2 regions of the Blautia sp. AF26-2 genome follow, and region 1 is predicted to be linked to the other one. Evidence: riboswitches for the same ligand, from Rfam matches in the RefSeq annotation. Region 1 holds a riboswitch; the other holds the start of a gene.
What was found. Region 1 has a riboswitch for cyclic di-GMP ahead of DWY63_RS13655 (ABC transporter substrate-binding protein). Riboswitches for the same ligand answer to the same signal wherever they lie in the genome.
Positions count from the first base shown of each region.

Region 2: linked by a shared signal. The riboswitch ahead of DWY63_RS07505 (ATP-binding protein) and the one ahead of DWY63_RS13655 (ABC transporter substrate-binding protein) in region 1 are both predicted to bind cyclic di-GMP.

Region 1 covers NZ_QTWD01000010.1:112,096-116,528, forward strand. The annotation lists gene DWY63_RS13650 (ATP-binding protein) at 1-977, opposite strand, end outside; gene DWY63_RS13655 (ABC transporter substrate-binding protein) at 1,124-2,968, opposite strand; cyclic di-GMP riboswitch class I at 3,068-3,143, opposite strand; gene DWY63_RS19155 (helix-turn-helix domain-containing protein) at 3,590-3,796, shown strand; gene DWY63_RS13670 (glycoside hydrolase family 3 N-terminal domain-containing protein) at 3,820-4,433, opposite strand, start outside.
Region 2 covers NZ_QTWD01000004.1:256,978-261,410, reverse strand. The annotation lists partial or broken gene DWY63_RS07520 (hypothetical protein) at 74-925, shown strand; gene DWY63_RS18155 (CHAP domain-containing protein) at 1,024-1,194, shown strand; partial or broken gene DWY63_RS19085 (hypothetical protein) at 1,127-1,393, shown strand; gene DWY63_RS19080 (hypothetical protein) at 1,507-1,599, shown strand; gene DWY63_RS07510 (helix-turn-helix domain-containing protein) at 1,879-2,196, shown strand; cyclic di-GMP riboswitch class I at 2,332-2,407, shown strand; gene DWY63_RS07505 (ATP-binding protein) at 2,545-4,433, shown strand, end outside.

The DNA of each region.
Region 1 (4,433 bases):
TTCGCCTTATTTGCATTTTCAGCTGTCTGTAAAGCCTCTGTTGCAACGTTCTTTGCCTTTTTCAGTTTTTGATTGACTACTTCCATTTCCTTCATTGTTTGTAAATGAAGTTCATTATTTCTTTTTTCATATTCTGCTTTTTGATCTGCAAGACTAAGTCTGGAAATACTGTAGAATAATCCGGCAAAAAGTAAAAGTATAAAACCTGCCATGAGTATTGTTGTAAACAACACCGTTTTCTGGTAATCCATCAGCACATTGTCCACAACTCCCTTGGCCACAATGCACACCAAAATGGTGTTGTTGCTTTCTATCGGACAATACCCAAGATAATAAGGGTTCTGTTTTCCCAAAAGTGCAACTCCGGATTCTCTGTTATCAAACTTCTTTTTGAACAAATCAGCCTCTTCTTCTGTAATAGCCTGTTCCCCTTTTAAATGTTTTAACAAAGAATAATTACGCAGGTATTTATCTCCACTCTGGTTCGTATACGTAATATTTCCGTCATGATCCAGCATGAACAAATATGCTTTTCCATGATAACCTTTCAATTTTAACATGGAATCCAGTTTCGAATGATCATACACAGTTCCAATTGCCGTATAAGTTTCTCCATTGATCGTGTATTCCTGACATGGAATCGCAACCAGATAACCGTCTTTTTTCTTCTGATCATAATCAAGACGCACCAGTTTTCCAATATTGTATCCGTTCTTTAAGTCCAGCAGAAGTTTACTTGGCATATCAATCCGCATTTTTGTTCCACCTGCTGATATTGCCTGACCATTTTCCTGAAGGAATATAAGAGTACTTTCCGATTCTTTTTCCCATGCTTCAAAGAAATTTTTGTTCGTATCCGTTTCAAGAGACAGTTCCCTCTCATGAAGTAAGAATTCCTCAACCAACTGCAGCTGGCTGTAGTATCCACTCACCTGAAGATCATAGGTCTGCTGTATCTGTTCAACAACAGCTCCCATACTGCTTTTTCCATTTTCGCTGATATACTTATTAGACTTACTTATAAGATACTTGATACAAACTAAGCTTAAAAGAATCATAAGTAGTATAAGCAACAGCCTTGTTATTTTTTTTCTTTTATTTACCGCTTGTTCTATCTCCACTTTTACTGTTCAACCTCTATATAGTCTTCCGGTGCTGACGGCTGCTGTCCTTTTGACATTGCTTCGGTCCATGCACTTGATAATGTTGTATCTTTAAGCTTCTCAATCTCACATTTCGGATTTATTTTTTTCAAAACGGACATTGTAGTGTCTGTAAGAAGAATCGAGTATTCCTTTTCTTTATCTATTTTCTTATCATTAACTGTTAAGTCCTTTAACGAAAATCCACTTTCCTCTTGACTGACGATCATTTTCATACCAGATGCAATTGGTAATTCGTATTCATTGGTTACATAAAAATTCTCATCAGCTTCGGCGAGATAATTTTCCACGAGTTCACAAACCTGTTTACCATTTATTTTTGCAAAATATAATGCTGTATCTGAACTCTTCGCTGTCATCATGCCAACCCGGCTATTGGTGCATTCTCCTTTGTACATAGAAGAAGTAAAATAATAATATGGTGCCAGAGCCAGCTGTGCATCATTTTCTTCTCTGATCGTTGTTAAAATGGAAGATGCTGCATCACGGCCATTTCTATCGTTCAGTGAAATAGAATATTCATTTTCAAAATTCACCGTTGCTTTTTCTTCTGGATCTTTACGATTCATTACACTGCGAAAAGTATCATAAGCCTGTGTTTCATCCATTTCCCCTGACAGTAATCCGTGAACAGCCTCAAGACTTGCATCAAATGATTTTTGGGCGGAATATCGGATATAAACAGCATTATTATTAATTTCCTCTTCCAGTCCAGGCACATCCTGCATCATGGTTGGAACATCTGTATTCAATGAAATAACACCGCTTCCATCCGCAATCAGCTTTTGCCCCTCTTCTGAAATCATACAATCCAGCACATCCAGCGCAGTATCCAGTTTCTCCCGGTCTTTTTCCAGGTTTTTGTTAAATGCAATGTTTAAGGACGGAGTCATGTACACATAGGATTCATCCGATGTCTGCGAAAAGTAAGGAATACGGATCAGCTCCGCATCCATCTGTTTCTGCAGCTGCTGCATAACCGTCGGATGTCCATGAAACATTGCTGATTTTCCTTCGACAAACATCTGGGTTCCTGTATTGATGTCAATATTGATATCTTCTTTACCAAAGTGCGAGTCTTTAAGAAACTGACTGGTTTCTGAAAAAATACGTTTCCATAATGCATCATCAAACTTTACTTCATCCACTGCAGTCTCTGCACCGTTTCGCCATTCAATACCATCTAGACTTGTGAATTCACCGATTGCCGCAGCCTGAATTATTTCTTGATTTGACCAGTCTTCACCAAGATCCATGGAATACGGTTTTATGCCATTATCATAAAACTGCTGACATGCCTGTACATATTCCTCATAATTTTCTGGAATCTTTACGCCATACTGATCAAACAGTGTTTTGTTGGCAATGATCGTCTGCGGAATACCACAGATTGGCAGCCACTGGATTTCATCCTCCGCATTCTTATAATATTGCACCGCATAAGAATAATACTTGGAAACAACATCATAAGAAGCAAAATCCATAAGATAAGGCTGTAAGTCCTGTGCATCTGTTCCAGAAAATCGACGTACTGTTATAATATCCGGTAATTCATCATGTTCTTTAAAATAACTGTATAAATCGGTATCATTGTTACCTATAATAAATTCAATATCCTGATCTGGAAACTGTTCATGGATATAGGGTGCAATATTTTTCATCAAACGATTTTCCCACAGATAAACGGTAAGATGATCATCATTTATAGATACTTCTTTCTTTGACTGTCCACATCCAGACAAGACAGCAGATGCTACAAGTACACCTGACACCACTGCTATCAGACAACGTTTTGCCTTTTTCATACTTTTATTTTCCTCATTCTTTCCTGATAAAATCATTATTGTTACGTCTATGAAATAACACCGTAAAAAAGCACCGTCAGACAGACAGTGCATCTCATTTTATGCAACTGGCTGCCATTTTACAGGCCCTGTAGCTTTGCGTCCCAGACTTTCATCTGGTTTGCCAATTTCCTTATTATAGCTTTAATCTTATGCAAAAAACTGATTTTATTATACTTTAGTGTTCTACTATACACAAGAAAAAAATTAACATTTTAACGTTCAAAAACAAAAAAAGAACAGCCGATACATATACTCGAACTGTTCTCTTACTTCCGAAGTCCACGCAGCATTGACATTACTGTTTCCTGCTCATTTGTACTCAGATCATTCCATATCCCTAGAACTTCTTTCTGTTTTTCTGTCAGATTCTCTGAATTATCTTCTCAAAAAAACTGCGATAATGTCACGCCCAAAGCTACACATATTTTTTCAAGTGTGATCAGCGACGGCAGGTTTTCCTGCTCTGGTTCATATGGTACTTACAATTCCACGTTGTATGTGATAAACTATTATTGTCCATTTAGACTACCTTTACAATCCTTTTTACAGCAAGTATACTTATTATATCGAAAAAATAATATGAAAATATCTGCAGAAATTATTAAGATATTGCCAAAACATAGAAAACAAATCACGGAGATAACAGAAACCACACTTCCCATCAGACAGATCGTCCTGCAGACCGGCTTCAGCCAGCAGTCCTATTTGGGAAAATGTTTCCGTGAAAAAATGAACTGCTCCCCACGGGAATACCGCAAGAACAGAACCGAATGCCGCTTTGTATAAAATGGCATCCGGTTCTGTTCTTTTTATTTCGCTGCGGCACTTGCCCAAAACGCTCTGTTTCTTCCCGCAACCCATTTATTTTCTTTCACACAGTAGCTTCCTCTTAAACGAATATCTTCTGAAGAACTTCCGACCTCTACTGCATATCGTCCTTTTTCCACTTTCCAGTGCATATCAATGTCCAGAAAAGCCATTTGATTCGTTTTCACCTCAAAGCATACCGTTTTCTTTTCGCCCTTTCGCAGGTGAATGCGCTTAAAACCTGCCAGTTCTTTTACTGGTCTTGTCAGGCTGGCATATTCATCTCGTAAATAAAGCTGGACAACCTCATCTCCTTCACAGCTTCCCGTGTTCTCAACAGCGCAGGAGATCTGAACCGTATCTGCTGCCTTTTCATTTCCCATCGAGATATGTAAATCCGAATATGTAAATGTTGTATACGACAGTCCGTATCCAAAATAATATCTCGGTCTGTGCGGCATATTCACATAATTGGCAAAACCGATACTGCCGCTCTGATCCCAGGAGGAACCATATGGATGATTGTAATAAACCGGAAGCTGTCCCACTCCATAAGCAACGGTAACCGGAAGTTTTCCTCCCGGATTATATATTCCGGTTAAAATATCAACTACTG
Region 2 (4,433 bases), on a different contig from region 1:
ATGATTATATTTACGAAGGCATCGGTCACCTGGTTGGCTGGTGCTTTTTTCGTGGGGAAATGGAGGTGGCGGGATGTATCCGGTATCGGATGGGTTTCTGAGAGCTGTGAAGAGCAATACAAGAAAATATTACTGGACGGGTACGATCGTTACCAGAGGCGGAATGACGTATGAGTTCGGGGCGAAGGAGATTGTGAAGGGTTCCGGGTATATTTCCAGGCAGTGCTGTGGAAGCACGGAAATTGAACTGGGGACGGTGTATGCGGCGGAGATGGGGATCACGCTTCTGAGTGACATTGACAGGTATACGCTGGAGGATGCTCAGGTGACGCTGGTGTTTCATCTGGTGCTGGCGGATGGTTCGGTGGAAGATGTGCCGATGGGAGTTTTTGAGGTCAGTGAGGCGAACCGTCTGGCAAAGTGCCTGGAACTGAAAGCCTATGATTTTATGCTGCGGTTTGATAAGAGTTTCAACGGGTTTGAGACTGTGGGGACTGCTTATGATTTTATTGCTTTGTGCTGTAAGCGGTGTAAAGTGGAGTTTGCGAATAAGAGGGCGGAGATTGATGCCATGCCGAATGGCGGGGTGACGCTTTCTGTTTATACTGAAAATGATATTGAGACCTGTCGGGATGTGCTGTTTTATGTGGCACAGGTTCTGGGAGGTTTCTTTATTATTAACAGGGAGGGAAAGCTGGAACTGAGAAAGTACGGGAAGGATCCTGTGATGAAGGTGGAGCAGAGACACCGGTTTTCTTCCAGCTTTTCGGATTTTATTACCAGATACACGGCAGTGAGTTCCACCAACAAGCAGACGCAGATTGCAGAGTATTATGCTCTGGATCCGGATAATGGGCTGACCATGAACCTGGGTGTGAACCCGCTTCTGCAGTTTGGGTTAAAGGAGACCAGGGAGATGTTGTGCAGCATTCGGATGAATGGTGTGATACCTGTGTGTCTGCTGCAGGGATCAGGGCAGGATGCAGTGAGTTGATCGGCAGGGAGTGCGGCGTGGAGGAATACGTGAAGATCTTCAGGGAGGTGGGGATCTGGATCGAAGACGGAACCATCACGCCGGAGCCGGGTTATGTGATTGTGTATAACTGGGACAAGGCCACACAGCCGAATGACGGGTACAGTGACCATATCGGTTTTGTGGAGGAGGTTTCCGGTGGGAATGATTACTGCTATTGAAGGTAACCGGGGTGAAAAGGTTGACAGAAGGGTGATCCCCCTGGGATGGGGATATATCCGCGGATATGCGGCTCCGCAGTATGAGAAGGCTGTGAAAGGAACCGGCGGGAATCCTGGTACAGGAAAGAAAAGTGTGGAAGCTGTGGCGAAGGAAGTGATTGCCGGAAAGTGGGGGAACGGCGAGGACAGAAAGAAGAGACTGCAGGCTGCAGGGTATGATTATCCGGCAGTGCAGGCGAAGGTGAATGAGCTGGTGAAAAGTAGCAACAAAAAGAGTGTGGAAACTGTAGCAAAGGAAGTCATTGCCGGAAAGTGGGGAACGGCGGGGACAGAAAGAAGAGACTGCAGGCTGCGGGATATGATTATGGGGCAGTGCAGAGAAAAGTGAATGAGTTGATGAGATAGTAGGAAGCCTGCTGTTGTCTGTGGAGAAATCTGCGGATGATGGCAGGCTTATTTTTTTGTTTGAGGTTTCAAACTTTTATGTGACAAACATAACTGTCTGTGCTATTATAAAAACGATATAAGCGAAAATGACTTTTGCGGAAACGAAAGTATCTTTATATTTTTTTATCCGTATACTTCCTATAATGGGAATGAATACTTGCAAAGTTGATTACTAATATTTTTTCATTATTACAGGTACAATAAGAACATGTAATAGCGGAAATGAGGTATAGTTACTTGCAGATAGAGAAGTATATTGCGGATAAAATAACATTTTTGTGTGAAAAGCGTGATATCAGTAAATATAGATTATCGCAGCTGTCGGGAATTTCCCAGTCATCACTGGGAAGAATCATGGCGCAGGAAAACCTGCCGTCGCTGATTACACTTGAAAAAATATGTGCAGCTTTGGGCGTGACATTATCACAGTTTTTTCAGGAAGGTAATTCAGAGAATCTGACAGAAAAACAGAAAGAAGTTTTAAGGATATGGAACAATCTGAGTACAAATGAGCAGGAAACAGTAATGTCAATGCTGCGTGGTCTTCGGAAGTAGGAGAACAGTTCGAGTATATGTATCGGCTGTTCTTCTTTTGTTTTTAGGTGTTAAAACGGTAATGTTTTTCTTGTACATAGTCGAGCATTAGAGTATAATAAAACCAGTTTTTTTTCATATGTTTAAAAGCTATAATAAGAAAAACGGCAAAACAGATGAAAGTCTGCGACGCAAAGCTATAGGGCCTGTAAAATGGTAGCCAGTTGCCACGTTAAAGATGCATTGTCTGCAATGACAATGCTTTTTTCATTTTTGGAGATTAAAAAGAAACTAAAACAGGCAATAATTGGTGGCTGCTAAAATATAAAAATGAAGTAGATAAAAACGCAGGTGTAAAGGAAATCGGTTATGTGGAAGAAAATTAAGTCAGCACAGGAACGAAAAAATACATTTAGGATAAAAAAAGAGTTATGGATTCCGGTATTTGTATTGATGATCGGTTTGGTTGTTCTGGTGAATATAGGCATTCGTGCGGATAGCAGTCAAAGGGATTTGATAAGGTCAAGAGCTGAATTAAACGCAGTAACGTATGCAGATCATATGAAGGCTGATATCGTGAGGGGAATTGATATTACAAATACTTTTGAACAGATTGTTATTAGTGAAAACGGAAAAATTTCCATGTTCTCGAAAGTTGCGGAGAATATGATGGCAGATTATGTCCAGAGTATTCAGATCGCACCAGACGGCGTAGTGACTGAGATTTATCCGGAAGACGGAAATAAGGCTGGAAAGATAGATCTTATTCATGATAAAGAACGAGGAAAGATATCTTGTTATGCCAGAGACAATGATGTGATAACCATGCAGGGACCATTTTCTTTGAAACAGGGTGGAACGGGGATTGCTGTAAGAAATCCGGTGTATGTGGAGCAGAAAAATGGCGAAAGGACATTTTGGGGATTTACAATTGTAATTATTCGTGTACCGGATATATTCGCTGATTCTATAAAGTCACTTACCGATTTTAGCTATGAATATAAGTTGTCTAAAAGTATTGCACCGTGGGATGAAACATACGAAGAAGTGTATGGCTCAGGTGTGGAAATGATTGATCCTGTCACATATACTTTCGAATTAGGTGACAGTCAATGGGTTCTGGAAGTGATGCCTGAAAACGGATGGAATAGCAATGAAAAGTTATATAGACTATGGGGCTGCGGTTTACTGATTGTTTTGCTTTTAACTGGATTTGTTTTTATGATTATGTTACTGCACAGGACACAGGAATCGGAAAACACAGTAGTGAAATTAAATAAAAAACTGCAGAAAGCATTGGAGCAGGCGAAAACAGCCAGTGTTGAAAAATCTAATTTTCTGTTTAATATGTCACATGATATACGTACTCCTATGAATGCAGTTATTGGTATGACGTCATTAATAAGACATGATGCAGGAAATAAAGATAAAGTAATAGAGTATGCAGATAAAATAGATGTTTCATCCCAGCATCTGTTAGGGATTATTAATGATATTCTGGATATGAGCAAAATTGAGGCAGGAAAAACAGTTTTTAAATACGATGATTTCTCTATTCTGAATTTTATACAGGAAATCAATAATCTATTTCATTCACAGATAGATGAAAAGAAACAGATTCTTACAACAAAGAAAAATATCCGACATGAGTGGGTGAACGGGGATCAGCTTCGCCTGATGCAGATTTTCAGCAACCTGCTTTCTAATGCAGTGAAGTACACGCAGGAAGGTGGAGAAATTCAGTTTCTGGTAGAAGAATGTGAAACAAATTCATTCGTCTATGCAAAGTACCGTTTCTTAGTCAGGGATAATGGAATAGGAATGTCAGCAGATTTCAAAGATAAAATCTTTGATGCTTTTACCCGTGCCGAAAATTCTGTGACGAATAAGATCCAGGGAACCGGTCTTGGAATGGCTATTACCAGAAATCTGGTTGAAGCAATGGGAGGTACCATTGATGTGGAGAGTGAACTGGGACAGGGAAGTTGTTTTGAGGTTCTCATAGAGCTGAGAATTGCAGAGGATAGAACAGTTGCTCTGGCGGCACAAGAAGACACAGATGAGCAGGATGGTAATATTCTGCAGGGAATGAGGTTCCTGTGTGCAGAGGATAATGAGCTGAATGCTAAGATCCTGACGGAACTGTTAAAGATTGAAGGTGCAGAATGTACCATCTGTGAAAATGGGGAAGAGGTTTTGAAAGCATTTGAACAGTCTGCTCCGGGGGATTATGACATGATCCTGATGGATGTGCAGAT